Regions from separate parts of the Streptomyces sp. NBC_00775 genome, predicted to be linked through region 1. Evidence: riboswitches for the same ligand, from Rfam matches in the RefSeq annotation. Region 1 holds a riboswitch; each other region holds the start of a gene.

Region 1 (5,437 bases):
GTCGAGGGCGGCCCCCGCTTCGTCCGCCCCGCCCTCTCCGTGCGGACGGACGAGCGGCGCGGCACCGAGTGGCGCTTCGAGGAGCACGAGGCGGACGGCGACGAGCTGCGGCTGCGCTTCTCGGACGCCGGGCTCGGCATCACCCTGCACTACCGGATGCGCGGCGATGTCGTCGAACGCTGGGTGACCCTCGCCAACCAGGGCCCCGCCCTGGAGCTGCTGCGCGCCGACTCCGCGACCTGGACACTGCCCGAGCGCGACGGCTGGCGGCTGTCCCAGCTGCACGGGCGCTGGGCTGCCGAGTCCCGGCTCGTGCGTTCCCCCCTCACCTACGGTGAGAAGGTCATCGGCAGCCGGCGCGGACACACCGGTCACCAGCACCTGCCCTGGGTCGCCCTCGACAGCGAGGCGACCGAGGAGAGCGGCGAGGTGTACGGGTGCGCGCTCGGCTGGTCCGGCTCGTGGCGGATCGCCGTGGCCCAGCTCCCCGACGCGCGCGTACAGATCTCCGGCGGCGCAGGGTACGACGATTCCGGGCTGCTGCGACTGGAGCCGGGGGAGTCGTTCACCACCCCCGTCTTCGCCGGACTGTGGAGCGACGGCGGCTTCGGCGGGGCGAGCCGGGCCTGGCACGCGTACCAGCGCGCGTACGTCATCCCGGACGCGGACCAGGACCGGCCGGTGCTGTTCAACTCCTGGGAGGCCACCACCTTCGACATCTCCGAGGACCAGCAGGGGGTGCTGGCGCGGCGGGCCGCCGCGATGGGCGTCGAGCTCTTCGTGGTCGACGACGGCTGGTTCGGGACGCGGACCAGCGACCGGGCCGGGCTCGGCGACTGGACCCCCAACCCGGACCGCTTTCCGGCGGGGCTCAAGCCGCTCGGCGACTACGTGCACGCGCTCGGGATGCAGTTCGGCATCTGGGTCGAGCCGGAGATGGTCAATCCGGACAGCGAGCTGTACCGCGCCCACCCGGACTGGGTGCAGTTCCAGCCGGGGCGAACCAGGACGGAGTACCGCAATCAGCTCGTACTGAACCTCGCCCGCCCGGACGTCCAGGAGTACCTGTGGGGGCAGCTCGACGGCCTGCTCTCCAGTGCGCCGATCGACTATGTGAAGTGGGACTTCAACCGTTGCTTCACGGACGCCGGCTGGCCCGGCGAGCGCTACCCGCAGAAGCTGTGGGTCGAGCACGTGGAGGCCCTGTACGCCCTTCTCGACCGGTTGCGGGCCGCGCACCCCAAGGTCGCCTTCGAGTCGTGCTCGGGCGGTGGCGGCCGCATCGACCTCGGCGTCATGGCGCGTACGGACCAGGTGTGGACCTCCGACAACACCGACCCGCTCGACCGGCTCGCCATCCAGCACGGCTTCGGTCAGATCCACCCGGCCCGGATCATGGCCGCCTGGGTCACGGACAGCCCGAACACGCAGCTCAATGGGCGGGTCAGCTCGCTGCGCTTCCGCTTTGTGAGCGCCATGGCCGGGGTGCTCGGCGTCGGCGGAGACCTGGCCGAGTGGAGCGAGGAGGAGCTCGCCGAGGCGCGGGACTGGGTGGATCTCTACAAGGAGATCCGGCCCGTCGTCCAGCGCGGCGACCTCTACCGGCTGCGGCCCCCGGAGGGCGGGCTGAGTGCGGTGCAGTACGTCCACGGCGACGAGACCGTCGTCCTCGCCTGGCTCCAGGCCCAGCGGTACGGCGAGCCGGTCGCCCCGCTGCGGCTGCGCGGGCTCGACCCGACACAAGCGTATGAGTGCCGCGAAACGGGCGAAGTGCACCGAGGTGCGGTGCTGCTGCATCACGGGGTGCGGACGGGGCTGCGCGGGGATCTCGATGCGGCAGTTATCCGGCTGCGTCGCATGTGACTGTTCTGTCCGAATTAGGGGCTTCATTCCAACTGGCCCTGGAATAAAGCATCGTGGGCCGAGGTGCGTGAGCAGCGTCATATTCGTGACGATGTGTTGCGACCCCTATTTCGCAACATGCCCGAATTCCCGGGCGGGTTGCGGGGCCGGAAAGATCGTCGATCCACGGAGGGTGACCGGAATTCCGGCGTGGATCAAGAAGGGCGGACGCGCAGAAAAGGCACATGGTTGTCGCCGCGCTCTCATCTCGCCTACGTTCGGCCCCAATCCGGACGGACGCCCAATCCTGCCGCCGCCCGGAACCCGCACACTCACCCGCACACGGCAGGAGCGGGGGACCCACAGGTTCCGTGCCTGTTCCGGTCTCCGGAACGGCTAGGGGTACAGCCGCGCACCAGCGCGGCCGGGCATCTCCAGTCCGCACCCGACAGCTCACCCCGCAGGCGCCGGAGAGGAACTCGTCATGCCCGCGAAGGGTAAGCACCGCCGTCCCAAGTCCCAGCGTTTCACCCGCTCGATCGCCGTGGCCGGAACCGGCGGCGCCGCGCTCGCGCTGCCTCTGATGGGGGCCACCGGCGCCCATGCCGCGACCCCGACGGCCACCGTCGCGAAGGCCGCCGAGAAGGCCGCGGAAAAGACCGCCACCGCCGCTCCCGCGGCCGCCAAGAAGGCGGCCGGGACGAAGACCTACGCGGTGAAGGCCGGCGACTGGCTCTCGAAGATCGCCGACGAGCAGAACGTGAGCGGCGGCTGGAAGAAGCTCTACTCCGACAACCGCTCGGCCGTCGGCAGCGACCCGTCGCTGATCCACCCCGGTCTGAAGCTGACGATCGGCAAGAAGGCCGCGTCCGGCAGCGTCACCCGGTCGTCCGCCAAGACGACGCCTTCGTCCACCAAGTCGACGACGTCGGCCGCGGACACCGCCACGGCCACCACGGCCGCCAACACCGCCTCCACCAGCAGCAGTTCCGGCTACACCCTGCCGGTCGAGGGCGCCACCGTCGGCACCGGCTACAAGGTGGCGGGCAGCATGTGGTCCAGCGGCTACCACACCGGCGTGGACTTCGTGGTCCCGACCGGCACCACGATCAAGGCCATCGCCGCGGGCACCGTCGTCTCGGCCGGCTGGGGCGGCGCGTACGGCAACCAGGTCGTCATCCAGCACGCCGACGGCCAGTACTCCCAGTACGCCCACATGTCCGCGCTCTCCGTCTCGGCGGGCCAGACGGTGACCGCGGGCCAGCAGATCGGCCTCTCCGGCGCGACCGGCAACGTCACCGGACCGCACCTGCACTTCGAGATCCGCACCACCCCGAACTACGGCTCGGACGTGGACCCGGTCGCGTACCTGCGCTCGCACGGTGTCGCCGTCGGCTGACGCCTTCCCCCTGCCGCCCCCCAAGGCGGACCACGTGCCTCCAGGGCGCGACACCCTGCCCCCCACGGCAGACTCCGTGCCCCCCAAGGCACGACCCCTGCTCCCCACAGCAGGACTCCCTGCTCCCCAAGGCAGGACAGCAGCCAAAGGCCGGACCCCACGATCCCCGGGGTTCGGCCTTTGGTCTTTCGTGAGCGATTCATGATCGGCACATTGCGGTCCTGTGGCATGCCTGCACGAGGTATCGACAGGCGTGCGACAGTGGCCCCACAGTGATCTCCGCAAGCGCTTTCTATGCCTTCGGAGGTCCCCGTGCCCGGCGTCTACCGACGCACCGTCATCAAGGGCGCCGCAGCCGCGGCCGCCACCGCTCCGTTCTCCTGGGCGCTCTCCCGAAGCGCCGCCGCCGCGCCGCCGGCCGGGGGCGACACCGCACTGCGCTGGCTGGAGGGCACGGCGCCCGACACCCACGCGGGCACCGTCTGGGGCGTGCCCTGGTCCCGCGGCACCCACCAGCCCGGCCAGACGTTCCGGCTGGCCACCGCCTCCGGCGACGAGGTGCCCGTGCAGAGCTGGGTCACCGGCCACTGGCCCGACGGCTCGGTGAAGTGGACCGCGCACGCCATCGCGCCGGGCGCGCCCAAGGCCGAGACGTACACACTCTCCGCGGGTACCCCGGCCGCTCCCTCGCAGCAGCTGAGAGTCACCCGCTCCGGCGGCCGGATCGAGGTGTCGACCGGTGTCATCACGGTGGCCTTCGGCGCGAAGGGCTCCGACACCGTCGTACGCAGTGTCCGACGCGGCGCGGCCGAGATCGCCCGGGACGGACGGCTGGTCGCCCTGCGCCAGGGTTCGCTGCGCGACGGCGTCGCGACGGAGGACTTCACGGGCCGGATCGAGAGGGCCGAGGTCGAGCAGGACGGGCCGGTCCGCGCCGTCATCCGGGTCGAGGGCAGGCACCGGCACGGCGGCCGGGGCTGGCTGCCCTTCGTGCTGCGCTTCTCCTTCCACGCCGGCGCCGAGTCCTTCCGGCTGGTGCACTCCTTCGTCTGGGACGGCGAGCAGGAGCCGGGCAAGGCGGACGGCGACTTCCTGCGAGGCCTCGGTGTCCGCTTCTCCGTGCCGCTGAGCGATCAGCCGTACGACCGCCACATCCGCCTCGCAGACTCCGGCGGGGGTCTCTTCAGCGAGGCGGTCCAGGGCGTCACAGGACTGCGCAGGGATCCCGGCGAGGCGGTGCGCACCGCGCAGATCGCCGGCGAGAAGCTGCCCGACACCTCGACCTGGGACACCCGCGTGTCGAGCCGCCTCGCGTACATCCCGCGGTGGGGCGACTTCACGCTCACCCAGCCGACGGCCGACGGCTATGTGATCCGCAAGCGCACCAAGGACGGACACGGCTGGATCCAGGCCGCGGCCGGACGGCGGGCCGGTGGCTTCGGCCATGTCGGTGGCCCGAGCGGCGGACTCTCCTTCGGGCTGCGGGACTTCTGGCAACGGCACCCCACGCAGCTCGACATCAGGGGCGCCGCCACGGACACGGCCGAGGTCACCCTCTGGCTCTACTCGCCCGAGGCACAACCGCTCGACCTGCGCTTCTACCACGACGGCCTCGGCCAGGACACATACGAGAAGCAGGCCGAGGGCCTGGAGATCACATACGAGGACTACGAGCCGGGCTTCGGGACCCCGTACGGGATCGCCCGGACCAGTGAACTGACCTTCTGGGCCCACGAGTCGACCCCGAGCGCGGCGGATCTCGCGGCGCAGGCCGCCGCCGTCGCCACCCCGCCGCTGCTCACCGCCACCCCCGAACGCCTGCACTCCGCGGGGATCTTCGGCGACTGGGCGCCGGTCGACCGCTCGAACGCGGCCCGCGAGGTCATCGAGGACCACCTCGACGACCTCTTCGCCTACTACCGCGACCAGCGCGAGGACCGCCGCTGGTACGGCTTCCTCGACTACGGCGACGTGCAGCACACCTACGACAACGACCGGCACGTCTGGCGCTACGACGTCGGCGGTTTCGCCTGGGACAACTCCGAGCTGGGCACCGACCTGTGGCTCTGGTACCACTTCCTGCGCACCGGCTCCGCCGAGGTGTTCCGCTTCGCGGAGGCCATGACGCGGCACACCGGTGAGGTCGACGTGTACCACCTGGGGAAGCGGGCCGGGCTCGGCACCCGGCACGGGGTG
Region 2 (5,437 bases), 1.6 Mb from region 1:
CAGGAACTACGCAGTTTCCGCGATCGAAGGGACGTACATGCCCATGGGTCACACGGCCACAGCTGAGGCAGGCTCCGGCGGCCTGACAGCGACCGAGCACCGCCTGGCCAACGGCCTTCGCGTGGTGCTCTCCGAGGACCACCTGACCCCGGTCGCGGCGGTGTGCCTCTGGTACGACGTCGGCTCGCGCCACGAGGTCAAGGGCCGTACCGGACTTGCTCACCTCTTCGAGCACCTGATGTTCCAGGGCTCCAAGCAGGTCCACGGCAACGGCCACTTCGAACTCGTCCAGGGCGCGGGCGGTTCGCTCAACGGCACGACGAGCTTCGAGCGGACCAACTACTTCGAGACCATGCCCACCCACCAGCTGGAGCTCGCGCTCTGGCTGGAGGCCGACCGCATGGGTTCGCTGCTCGCCGCGCTCGACGACGAGTCCATGGAGAACCAGCGGGACGTCGTCAAGAACGAACGCCGGCAGCGCTACGACAACGTGCCCTACGGCACCGCGTTCGAGAAGCTGACCGCGCTTGCGTACCCCGAGGGCCACCCCTACCACCACACCCCGATCGGGTCGATGGCGGACCTGGACGCGGCCACCCTGGAGGACGCCCGCGCGTTCTTCCGCACCTACTACGCGCCCAACAACGCGGTGCTGTCGGTCGTCGGCGACATCGACCCGGAGCAGACGCTCGCCTGGGTCGAGAAGTACTTCGGCTCCATCCCCGGGCACGACGGCAAGCCCGCCCCGCGTGACGGCTCGCTGCCCGACATCATGGGCGAGCAGCTGCGCGAGGTCGTCGAGGAGGAGGTCCCGGCGCGCGCCCTGATGGCCGCCTACCGGCTCCCGGAGGACGGCACGCGCGCGTCCGACGCGGCCGACGTGGCGCTCACCGTCCTCGGCGGCGGCGAGTCCTCCCGGCTCTACAACCGGCTCGTACGCCGCGACCGCACCGCCGTCGCGGCCGGGTTCGGCCTGCTGCGCCTGGCCGGAGCTCCCTCCCTGGGGTGGCTGGATGTGAAGACGTCCGGCGATGTCGAGGTCCCGGTCATCGAGGCCGCCGTCGACGAGGAGCTCGCCCGGTTCGCCGAGGAGGGCCCCACGGCCGAGGAAATGGAGCGCGCGCAGGCCCAGTTGGAGCGCGAGTGGCTGGACCGGCTCGGCACGGTCGCGGGCCGCGCCGACGAACTGTGCCGGTTCGCCGTCCTGTTCGGCGACCCGCAGCTCGCCCTGACCGCCGTGCGGCGCGTCCTCGACGTCACCGCCGAGGAGGTCCAGGAGGTCGCCAAGGCCCGCCTGCGCCCCGACAACCGCGCGGTGCTCGTCTACGAACCGACCGCCGCCGAGACCGCCGAAGACACTGACGCCGCTGAAGACACCGACGAGGAGGCGGCGAAGTGACCGAGCTCGCCACCATGGACTTCCACCCGCAGCCCCAGGCCGGCGAGGCCAGGCCGTGGGCCTTCCCGTCGCCCGAGCGCGGCACGCTCGACAACGGTCTGACCGTCCTGCGCTGCCACCGCCCCGGCCAGCAGGTCGTCGCCGTCGAGGTGATCCTCGCCGCGCCGCTGGAGGCCGAACCCGCGGGCCTCGACGGCATCGCCACGATCATGGCGCGCTCGTTCTCCGAGGGCACCGACAAGCACTCCGCCGAGGAGTTCGCCGCCGAGCTGGAGCGCTGCGGCGCCACCCTCGACGCACACGCCGACCACCCCGGCGTACGCCTGTCCCTCGAAGTCCCCGTCTCGCGCCTCCCCAAGGCGCTCGGTCTGCTCGCCGACGCCCTGAGGGCACCGGCGTTCGCGGACAGCGAGGTGGAGCGACTGGTCCGCAACCGCCTGGACGAGATCCCGCACGAGGCGGCCAACCCGGCCCGCCGCGCCGCCAAGGAGCTCTCCAAGGAGCTGTTCCCGGCGACCGCGCGCATGTCGCGCCCGCGCCAGGGCACCGAGGAGACCGTCCAGAAGATCGACTCGGCAGCCGTACGGGCCTTCTATGAGAAGCACGTTCGCCCCGCGACGGGTACCGCGGTCATCGTCGGTGACCTCACCGGTGTCGACCTCGACGCGCTGCTGGCCGACACGCTCGGCTCCTGGACCGGCTCGTCCGCCGAGCCGCGTCCCGTGCCGCCGGTGAGCGCCGACGACACCGGCCGCGTGATCATCGTGGACCGGCCCGGCGCCGTCCAGACACAGCTGCTCATCGGCCGCGTCGGCGCCGATCGGCACGACCGCGTGTGGCCCGCCCAGGTGCTCGGCACGTACTGCCTCGGCGGCACCCTCACCTCGCGCCTGGACCGTGTTCTGCGCGAGGAAAAGGGATACACCTACGGTGTGCGGGCGTTCGGCCAGGTGCTGCGCGCCGCGCCGGACGGCACGGGCGTCGCGATGCTCGCCATCAGCGGCTCCGTGGACACCCCGAACACCGGTCCGGCGCTCGACGACCTGTGGAAGGTGCTGCGCACCCTCGCCGCCGAGGGCCTGACGGACGCCGAGCGCGATGTCGCCGTGCAGAACCTGGTGGGTGTGGCGCCCCTCAAGTTCGAGACCGCGGCGGCCGTCGCGAGCACGCTCGCCGACCAGGTCGAGCAGTACCTGCCGGACGACTACCAGGCGACGCTGTATCAGCAGCTCGCCGCGACCGGCACCGTGGAGGCCACCGCGGCCGCCGTGAGCGCTTTCCCGGTGGACCGTCTGGTGACCGTCCTGGTGGGCGACGCCGCGCAGATCGAGGAGCCCGTCCAAGCCCTCGGAATCGGTGAAGTGAGCGTCGTCCGGGCCGAGTAGAGCAGAGCGGAACAGAGCCACTCCCTGAGGACCCGGGTGACTGAAGAGTCACCTGGGTCTTCTTTTGTCCGGACTTCGTCCCCAAGATGTCCGTATTGGTAGGGAGGTTGCCTGTCTGCCCTGTGTCATGCGCTACAAAAGCCGTGATCCGTTTGTCGATTGAAAGATGTCCCGATTAGCGTCGGTGCGGCTGTTCGTCAGGCAGTGCGCCGCGCCCGCGGCACCGGACAGTCATCGCCGAGTCCCCGTACGGCGCGAGCCAGGGGAGCCGGGGACCCACGTAGTCCCTGGGGTGAATCGGACGCCCTCCCAGGAGGGGGTCCGTAGGAGACCTTCCTGCTCCGAACCCGTCAGCTAACCCGGTAGGCGAGAAGGAAGGAAAGGAACAGCCCCTACATGGCGTTCACCTGTGGCACAGGGAAGCACCGTCGCCCGAGCCGCGTGCAGCGCACGACCACGAACGCCGTCGGCGTCGCGGCGCTCGCCACCACCGGTGTCATCGGAACCATGGCCGCCCCCGCGCTCGCCGCGGAGTCCTCCGTCGAGCAGACCGGGCTCACCCCCGTCATCACCATCGGCGACTCCCTCGCCGAGAAGATCGACGCCCAGGCCGCGGCCCAGCAGCACGCCGCCGACGAGGCCGCCGCGAAGAAGGCTGCCGAGCAGGCCGCCCGGAAGCAGGCCGCGGAGGAGGCGAAGAAGGAGCGCGAGGCCAAGGAGCGCGCCGCCCGTGCCGCCGAGCGCAAGCGCCTCAACACCTTCGTCGTGCCGATCACCGGCTCGTACATCTCCACCGGCTACAAGGCCGGCGGCAGCCTCTGGTCCTCCGGCAGCCACACCGGCGTCGACTTCCACGCCGCGTCCGGCACCTCGGTGCACTCCGTGGGTTCCGGCACGGTCGTCACGGCCGGCTGGGGCGGCGCCTACGGCAACCAGGTCGTCATCAAGATGCACGACGGCACGTACACGATGTACGGCCACCTGTCGTCCATCGGCGTCTCCGTGGGGCAGACGGTCACCCCGGGCCAGCAGATAGGCCTCTCCGGGGCCACCGGCAACACCACCGGGCCGCACCTCCACTTCGAGGCCCGTACGACCGCGGAGTACGGCTCGGACATCGACCCCGTCGCCTACCTTCGCTCGCACGGCGTGAACGTCTGACGTTCGGCGGCGTGAACGTCTGACGACCGCTTCACCAGATCTCCACCACTTCCGATGCCCCGGCCCCGAGCCGGGGCATCGTCGTTTCGCACGGCCGTCTGTCCAAAAAATATCCCTGGATTCCGGCCTGCCATCGGAAATTCCGGCTCCCTGCAATAGAGTCACTGAACAAGCGTCAATCGATGGCGTTTCGCGGGGATTAAAGCGGAGGTCCGGTCATGCGTATTCCGGCGCACTCGGTATGCACGGCGATCCGTGACGACATCGTCGCGGGTGTCTACGAGCGAGGGAGCCGGCTCACCGAGGAACTGCTCGCGCGTCGCTACGGCGTCTCGCGCGTCCCGGTGCGCGAGGCGCTGCGCACGCTGGAGGCCGAGGGCTTCGTCGTGACCCGGCGGCACGCGGGCGCGTGCGTCGCGGAGCCCACCGAGCTGGAGGCCTCCGACCTGCTCGAGATGCGCATGCTCCTTGAGCCGCTGGGTGCCGCACGGGCCGCGCAGCGCCGTACCGAGGCCCACCTCAAGGTGCTCCGAGGCCTGGTCAGGCTGGGTCAGGAGCGGGCCAGGAGGGGCCACAGCGAGGATCTGCGCTCGCTGGGCGGCTGGTTCCACGAGACCCTCGCGCAGGCCTCCGGAAGCCCCGCGCTGACCTCCACGCTCGGCCAGCTGCGGCACAAGATCGCCTGGATGTACGCGGTGGAGGCGCCGGCCAACCCCGCGGAGTCCTGGGCGGAGCACGGCGGCATCGTGGACGCGGTCGCGCGCGGCGACAGCGAGCGGGCCAGGGCGATCACGGCCCTGCACACCGAGCGCGCCTCGGCCGCGCACCGGCTCCGGTTTCCCGGCGGCGGAGATCGTCCGGAACGTGTGAGGACTTCGCAACATCCCGTAAACATGACGGGCCTGCGGCATTAACAAGGGCGCCGTATACAAAGAGGGATATTCGGCGGGGGTCTATTTCTGTTGCCCCTCTTTTCGCGTGCCGTGAATTCCGGTGCGCGCTATTTCCGTGTGTGTGGCGCGAGGTGCGCGGGCGGCGCGCGGAGAATTCCTGGACGGTGTACCGAAAAGCGGCGGAGCCGCGCCGCCCGGGATGGGGTGACGCGGCTCCGCCGCACAGTGCGCGTGATGCTCAGACGGTCTCGGGGAGCTCCTCGAGACCCTCGGCGACCAGCTTCGCCAGACGGTCGAGGGCGGCTTCCGCACCCTCGGCGTCGGAGGCGAGGACGATCTCCTCGCCGCCCTGGGCGCCCAGGCCGAGGACCGCGAGCATGGAGGCCGCGTTGACGGGGTTGCCGTCGGCCTTGGCGATCGTCACGGGGATGCCGGAGGCCGTGGCGGCCCGGACGAAGATGGAGGCGGGACGGGCGTGGAGGCCCTCAGCCCAGCCGACGTTGACGCGGCGCTCAGCCATGTGATGCTGCCCTTCAGTGTTCAGGGTTGTCTAGACCAGTGTCCCATATCGTGAAGCATGCCCGGGCGGCACTTCGTCC
Region 3 (5,437 bases), 3.0 Mb from region 1:
CACGTGGTGCGCGGCGATGAGCTTGGCCCCGGCCAGCGCCGAGATGGCGAGCGCGCCGCCGGCGACCCAGTGGTCCCCGGCGCCCCAGGCCACCTCGCGGAGGTCGAAGTGGGCGAGCGCCACCCCGTAGAGGGCGATCCCGAGCCAGAACAGCACCAGTGCGGCATGCGCGAGCAACTCCGCGTCCACGGCCGCGGCGAGCGTGGCGCCCAGCACCGCGAGCCCCTGCGTGGCCACGCACACGAGGAACACGCCTCCCGGCATACGGCGCTTCCAGTGCCGTACGACGCGGAAGAGCAGCACCGGCCAGAGCACGGCCGACAGTGCGAGCAGGGCCTCGGCCGGCCCCTGCCACCCCAGTGCGGACAGCCCCGTACCGAGCACGGTGGTCGCCGCGACGGCGGTGAGCCCGGCCGGTGTGCCCGCCTCCTCCACCCACCGCTCCCGCTCCCGCGCCAGCCGGACGACGAAGTCCGCGGCGAGCGCGAGCCAGCCGGCGGACGCCAGGGCCAGCGCGATACGGGACAGGGTCTCGTAGCCGGTCAGATGCAGCCCGACCGACATGACGCCGGTGGCCATGACGGCGGCACCGGCGGCGGGCGGTCGCTGGGCCCACCAGGTGCGGAGCGGGGAGACGGCTGCTGGCATGGGGCCGATGCTAGGGATCTTCGGGCCGGTTGCCCGCGGGCCACGCGCGCGCGTGGCGGATGACAAGCCTCACGCGCGCGTGCACCGCAAAAACGCCTTACGCCGGACGCACCACGCTGTGGATGATCGAGGTCCCGCCGTAGTAGATCGACTCCTCGCGGACGTACGCACCCGGCTTCGGCGCGTGGATCATCATGCCGTTGCCGATGTAGAGACCCACGTGGCTGACGTCGTCGTAGAAGAAGACCAGGTCACCGGGCTGGGCGTCGGAGAGGGAGACCGTCGTGCCCGCGTTCACCTGGTCGGTCGTGACGCGCGGCAGTGTGACGCCGGCGGCCTTCCAGGCGGCCTGGGTGAGTCCGGAGCAGTCGTACGAGCCCGGGCCCGTCGCGCCCCAGACATACGGCTTGCCGATCTGGGCGCGGGCGAAGGCGATGGCCTTGGCGGCCTTGGTGGCGTACGAGGAGTCCGTGGTGGTCGAGCTCGACGACGACTCCTGCTGGGCCGCCTTCGCAGCCGCCGCCTTCTGCGCGGCCGCCTGCTGCTGTGCCAGCTCGGCCGCCTTGCGGTCGGCCTCCTCCTGCTTCTTCTTCTCGATCGCCGCGAGCCGCGCCTTCTCCTCGGCGGTCAGGTCCGAGAGCAGTTCGCGGGCCGCGGAGAGCTTCTTCTGGACGTCTGCCTTGGACGTCTTGAGCGCGCTCTGCGAGGTGGTCAGCGTCTGCAGGCTCTTGGAGGCCTCCGCGCGCTTCTTCGTCGTGGCGGCCTGCTCCGTGATGTAGTCGTCGACGGCCGCCTTCTGGCGGGTGGTCAGGCGGCTCATCAGCTGGGTCTGGTCGAAGTAGTCCTGCGGGTCGTCGGCGAGCAGGAGGGTCGCGGTGTCGGGGGCGGCGGCCCCGGTGCGGTACTGCGCCGCCGCGAACGAACCCAGCTCCTCGCGCGAGGTGTTGAGCTTCTCGGTGCGCTTGGCGACGTCGTCGAGGAGGCTGTCGACCTTCTTGCGCTGCTTGGAGGTCTTCTCCTTCGCCGCGTTGTACTTCTCGGTGGCCGTCTCGGCCTGGTGGTAAAGGTCGTTGACCTTCTTCTCGACTTCTTCGAGGCTCGGCCTCGGCTCGGCCGAGGGCGCGGCGTTCGCCGTCTGGGAGAGCAGGGCCACCGAGGTGAGCGCCGCCGTCGCCAGGGCGGCGGGGGTCCGTATGCCTGCTACGCGCGTACCCGTAGGACGCGGTGTGCGATGCGACGCCAAGAGAGGCGACTCCTTCCGTCATCCGCCTACCGAGTTAGCTGTCGGGTTCGGGCGGGTGGTTCCGGAAGGTTTGCCCTACGGTCCTTGCCCCACAAGGCAGGTGGACCGATTCACCCCAAGGTCGGTTGGGTCCCCGGCTCCGGCTGCCGCGAGGGCGCGCCGAACTCGGCGGAGGCCGCACGGCCCGGCGATGTTCGCCGGTGCGGGTCGAGCGGCCTGCCCGGCACGCTAGCCAACTCGTGTGGCCCGTGTGAAGGTTGATGTGCGATATGCCCGATACATTTTCGTGACCTTTGCCCTGGGCGTCACCCCGCGCGGTCAATCCGGAATGATCTATGGCGACTTGTCAGGAGTAGTGACGTCCGCCCCGCTCCGGGCGTTAGTTTCCGGTCGGTCACGATCGGATGCCGCGTCGGCTCTCGCGCGACAGCGGGCAGCCGTACGCCGCCGAAGCCGGGCTGCCTGGCAAGGCGGCGACCGTCACCGACCGTCACCGAACGTGACGGAACGGTTCTGGGGGGGGTGGGAGGGTGCCGGCGGCCGGCACCGGAAGATCCTGGGTTCCTGAGCCGCGTCACGACTTCCGGTCGAGTTTTCAGGGTGGCGGCGGGCTGTCAGTGGGGCGGCCTAGACTCGGAGAGCGATGAGCAGCCTCTTTGATGACAGCTTCCTGGCGGACCTCAAGCCCTCACGGGCCCACGAGGAAGAGCCCCCGCCGCCGCCCGAGGACGATCACGTGCCGGAGCCCGTTCCGGACGATCTGTTCGGCGGGAAGTTCGACGTGCCGCCGGACCGGGACGCGTACTACCGCGACGGCGCGCCCCGGCCCGCCGTGGACGCGGCGGCGCTGCTGGACGGGCTGAACGAGAACCAGCGGGCGGCCGTGGCGCACTCCGGCTCCCCGCTGCTCATCGTGGCCGGCGCGGGCTCCGGCAAGACCCGTGTGCTCACGCACCGGATCGCGTATCTGCTGGCCGAGCGCAATGTCCACCCCGGCCAGATCCTCGCGATCACCTTCACCAACAAGGCCGCGGGCGAGATGAAGGAGCGCGTCGAGCACCTCGTCGGCCCGCGCGCGGGTGCGATGTGGGTGATGACCTTCCACAGCGCGTGTGTGCGGATCCTGCGCCGCGAGAGCAAGAAGCTCGGCTTCACCTCCTCGTTCTCGATCTACGACGCCGCCGACAGCAAGCGCCTGATGGCCCTGGTCTGCCGCGACCTGGACCTCGACCCCAAGCGGTTCCCGCCGAAGTCGTTCAGCGCCAAGATCTCGAACCTGAAGAACGAGCTGATCGACGAGGAGGACTTCGCGGGCCAGGCCGCCGACGGCTTCGAGAAGACCCTCGCTCAGGCCTACGCGATGTACCAGTCGCGGCTGCGCGAGGCCAACGCGCTCGACTTCGACGACCTGATCATGACGACGGTCAATCTGCTGCGCGCCTTCCCGGACGTCGCCGAGCACTACCGCCGCCGCTTCCGCCACGTCATGGTCGACGAGTACCAGGACACCAACCACGCGCAGTACGCCCTGGTCAGGGAGCTGGTGGGGCCCGCCGACAGCGACCCCGGCGAGCTGTGCGTCGTGGGCGACGCCGACCAGTCGATCTACGCCTTCCGCGGCGCGACCATCCGCAACATCCTCCAGTTCGAGGAGGACTACTCGGACGCGACGACGATCCTGCTGGAGCAGAACTACCGCTCCACGCAGACGATCCTGTCCGCCGCCAACGCGGTCATCGAGCGCAACGAGTCCCGCCGCCCCAAGAACCTGTGGACCAACGCCGGCGCCGGTTCGAACATCACGGGCTATGTCGCCGACACCGAGCACGACGAGGCACAGTTCGTCGCCGACGAGATAGACCGTCTCACCGACGCGGGCGAGGCCAAGGCGGGCGACGTCGCCGTCTTCTACCGTACGAACGCGCAGTCCCGTGTCTTCGAAGAGATCTTCATCCGCGTCGGCCTGCCCTACAAGGTCGTCGGCGGTGTCCGCTTCTACGAGCGCAAGGAGGTTCGGGACGTCCTCGCGTATCTGCGCGTGCTGTCGAACCCGGAGGACTCCGTCCCGCTGCGCCGCATCCTCAACGTCCCCAAACGCGGCATCGGCGAGCGCGCCGAAGCGATGATCGACGCGCTGTCGCAGCGCGAGAAGATCAGCTTCGCGCAGGCCCTGCGCCGCGTCGACGAGGCGTACGGGATGGCGGCGCGCTCGACGAACGCCGTCAAGCGGTTCAACACGCTCATGGAGGACCTCCGTACGATCGTGGAATCGGGCGCCGGCCCGGCCACCGTGCTGGAGGCGGTCCTCGAACGCACCGGCTATCTCGCCGAGTTGCAGGCCTCGACCGACCCGCAGGACGAGACCCGTATCGAGAACCTCCAGGAACTCGCCGCCGTGGCCCTGGAGTTCGAGCAGGAGTCCGGCGAGGGCGAGGCAGCGGGCGAGGCCGCGGCGCCCGGCGGGCTCTCCGCGTTCCTGGAGCGGGTCGCGCTCGTCGCCGACTCCGACCAGATCCCGGACGAGGAGGACGGCAACGGCGTCATCACCCTGATGACCCTGCACACCGCCAAGGGCCTCGAATTCCCCGTGGTCTTCCTGACCGGCATGGAGGACGGCGTCTTCCCGCACATGCGTGCGCTGGGACAGGCCAAGGAACTGGAGGAGGAGCGGCGCCTGGCGTACGTCGGCATCACGCGCGCGCGGGAACGGCTGTATCTCACCCGGTCGTCCATGCGCAGCGCGTGGGGGCAGCCCTCGTACAACCCGCCGTCACGCTTCCTGGAGGAGATCCCGGAGGCCCACCTGGACTGGAAGCGCACGGGTGCCATGGCTCCCGTGTCGTCGGGTCCGGCCTCGGGCATCGCGGCGTCCCTGTCGTCCTCGCGCTCGCGGTCCGCCGCCTCGGGGGCCTCCGGGTTCGCGACGCGCCGCGGTGCCTCCGAGAAGCCGGTGGTCTCGCTGGCGGTCGGGGACCGCGTCACACACGACCAGTTCGGCCTCGGAACCGTCGTCGGCGTGAAGGGGACGGGCGCGAACGCGGAGGCGACGGTCGACTTCGGGGAGCCGAAGCCGAAGCGGCTGCTGCTGCGGTACGCGCCGGTGGAGAAGCTGTAGGGCGGTAGGCGTGGGCGGGGCCCGGCAGTTGTTACGCCGGGTCCCAGGCGCGGGCGATGACCCCGGTTGTCATGCCGGGGGTTGTCACGTCGCGGGGGTGGTTACGTCGGGTCCAAGCCGTGGCTGCGCAGCCACGGCAGCGGGTCGATCGCCGAGCCGCCGGCCGGGCGGACCTCGAAGTGCAGGTGCGGGCCGGTGGAGTTGCCGGAGTTCCCGGAGAAGGCGATGGGGTCACCGGCCTTGACGGTCGTGCCCGACGCGACCTTGTAGCTGGAGAGGTGGCAGTACCAGGTCTCCGTGCCGTCCTTGGCGGTGACGATCGCCATGTTCCCGTACGCACTGTTCCACTGCGTGCGGACGGTCCCGTCGGTCGCGGACATCACCGTCGTACCGTACGAGACCGGGAAGTCGATGCCCGTGTGCACGGACAT

The links. Region 1 has a riboswitch for cyclic di-AMP ahead of OIC96_RS05390 (LysM peptidoglycan-binding domain-containing M23 family metallopeptidase). Riboswitches for the same ligand answer to the same signal wherever they lie in the genome.
Region 2: it holds a riboswitch for cyclic di-AMP, as region 1 does, so the genes downstream of both, OIC96_RS12400 (M23 family metallopeptidase) here and OIC96_RS05390 (LysM peptidoglycan-binding domain-containing M23 family metallopeptidase) in region 1, are expected to answer to the same signal.
Region 3: it holds a riboswitch for cyclic di-AMP, as region 1 does, so the genes downstream of both, OIC96_RS18300 (C40 family peptidase) here and OIC96_RS05390 (LysM peptidoglycan-binding domain-containing M23 family metallopeptidase) in region 1, are expected to answer to the same signal.

The regions. Positions count from the first base shown of each region.
Region 1 is NZ_CP108938.1:1,150,347-1,155,783, reverse strand. It holds gene OIC96_RS05395 (alpha-galactosidase) at 1-1,863, shown strand, start outside; cyclic di-AMP (ydaO/yuaA leader) riboswitch at 2,170-2,322, shown strand; gene OIC96_RS05390 (LysM peptidoglycan-binding domain-containing M23 family metallopeptidase) at 2,327-3,241, shown strand; gene OIC96_RS05385 (exo-rhamnogalacturonan lyase family protein) at 3,536-5,437, shown strand, end outside.
Region 2 is NZ_CP108938.1:2,772,734-2,778,170, reverse strand. It holds gene OIC96_RS12410 (M16 family metallopeptidase) at 44-1,399, shown strand; gene OIC96_RS12405 (M16 family metallopeptidase) at 1,396-2,784, shown strand; cyclic di-AMP (ydaO/yuaA leader) riboswitch at 3,010-3,167, shown strand; gene OIC96_RS12400 (M23 family metallopeptidase) at 3,181-3,945, shown strand; gene OIC96_RS12395 (GntR family transcriptional regulator) at 4,164-4,859, shown strand; gene OIC96_RS12390 (HPr family phosphocarrier protein) at 5,077-5,358, opposite strand.
Region 3 is NZ_CP108938.1:4,129,181-4,134,617, reverse strand. It holds gene OIC96_RS18305 (tellurite resistance/C4-dicarboxylate transporter family protein) at 1-648, opposite strand, end outside; gene OIC96_RS18300 (C40 family peptidase) at 746-1,891, opposite strand; cyclic di-AMP (ydaO/yuaA leader) riboswitch at 1,900-2,072, opposite strand; gene pcrA (DNA helicase PcrA) at 2,535-5,006, shown strand; gene OIC96_RS18290 (M23 family metallopeptidase) at 5,108-5,437, opposite strand, start outside.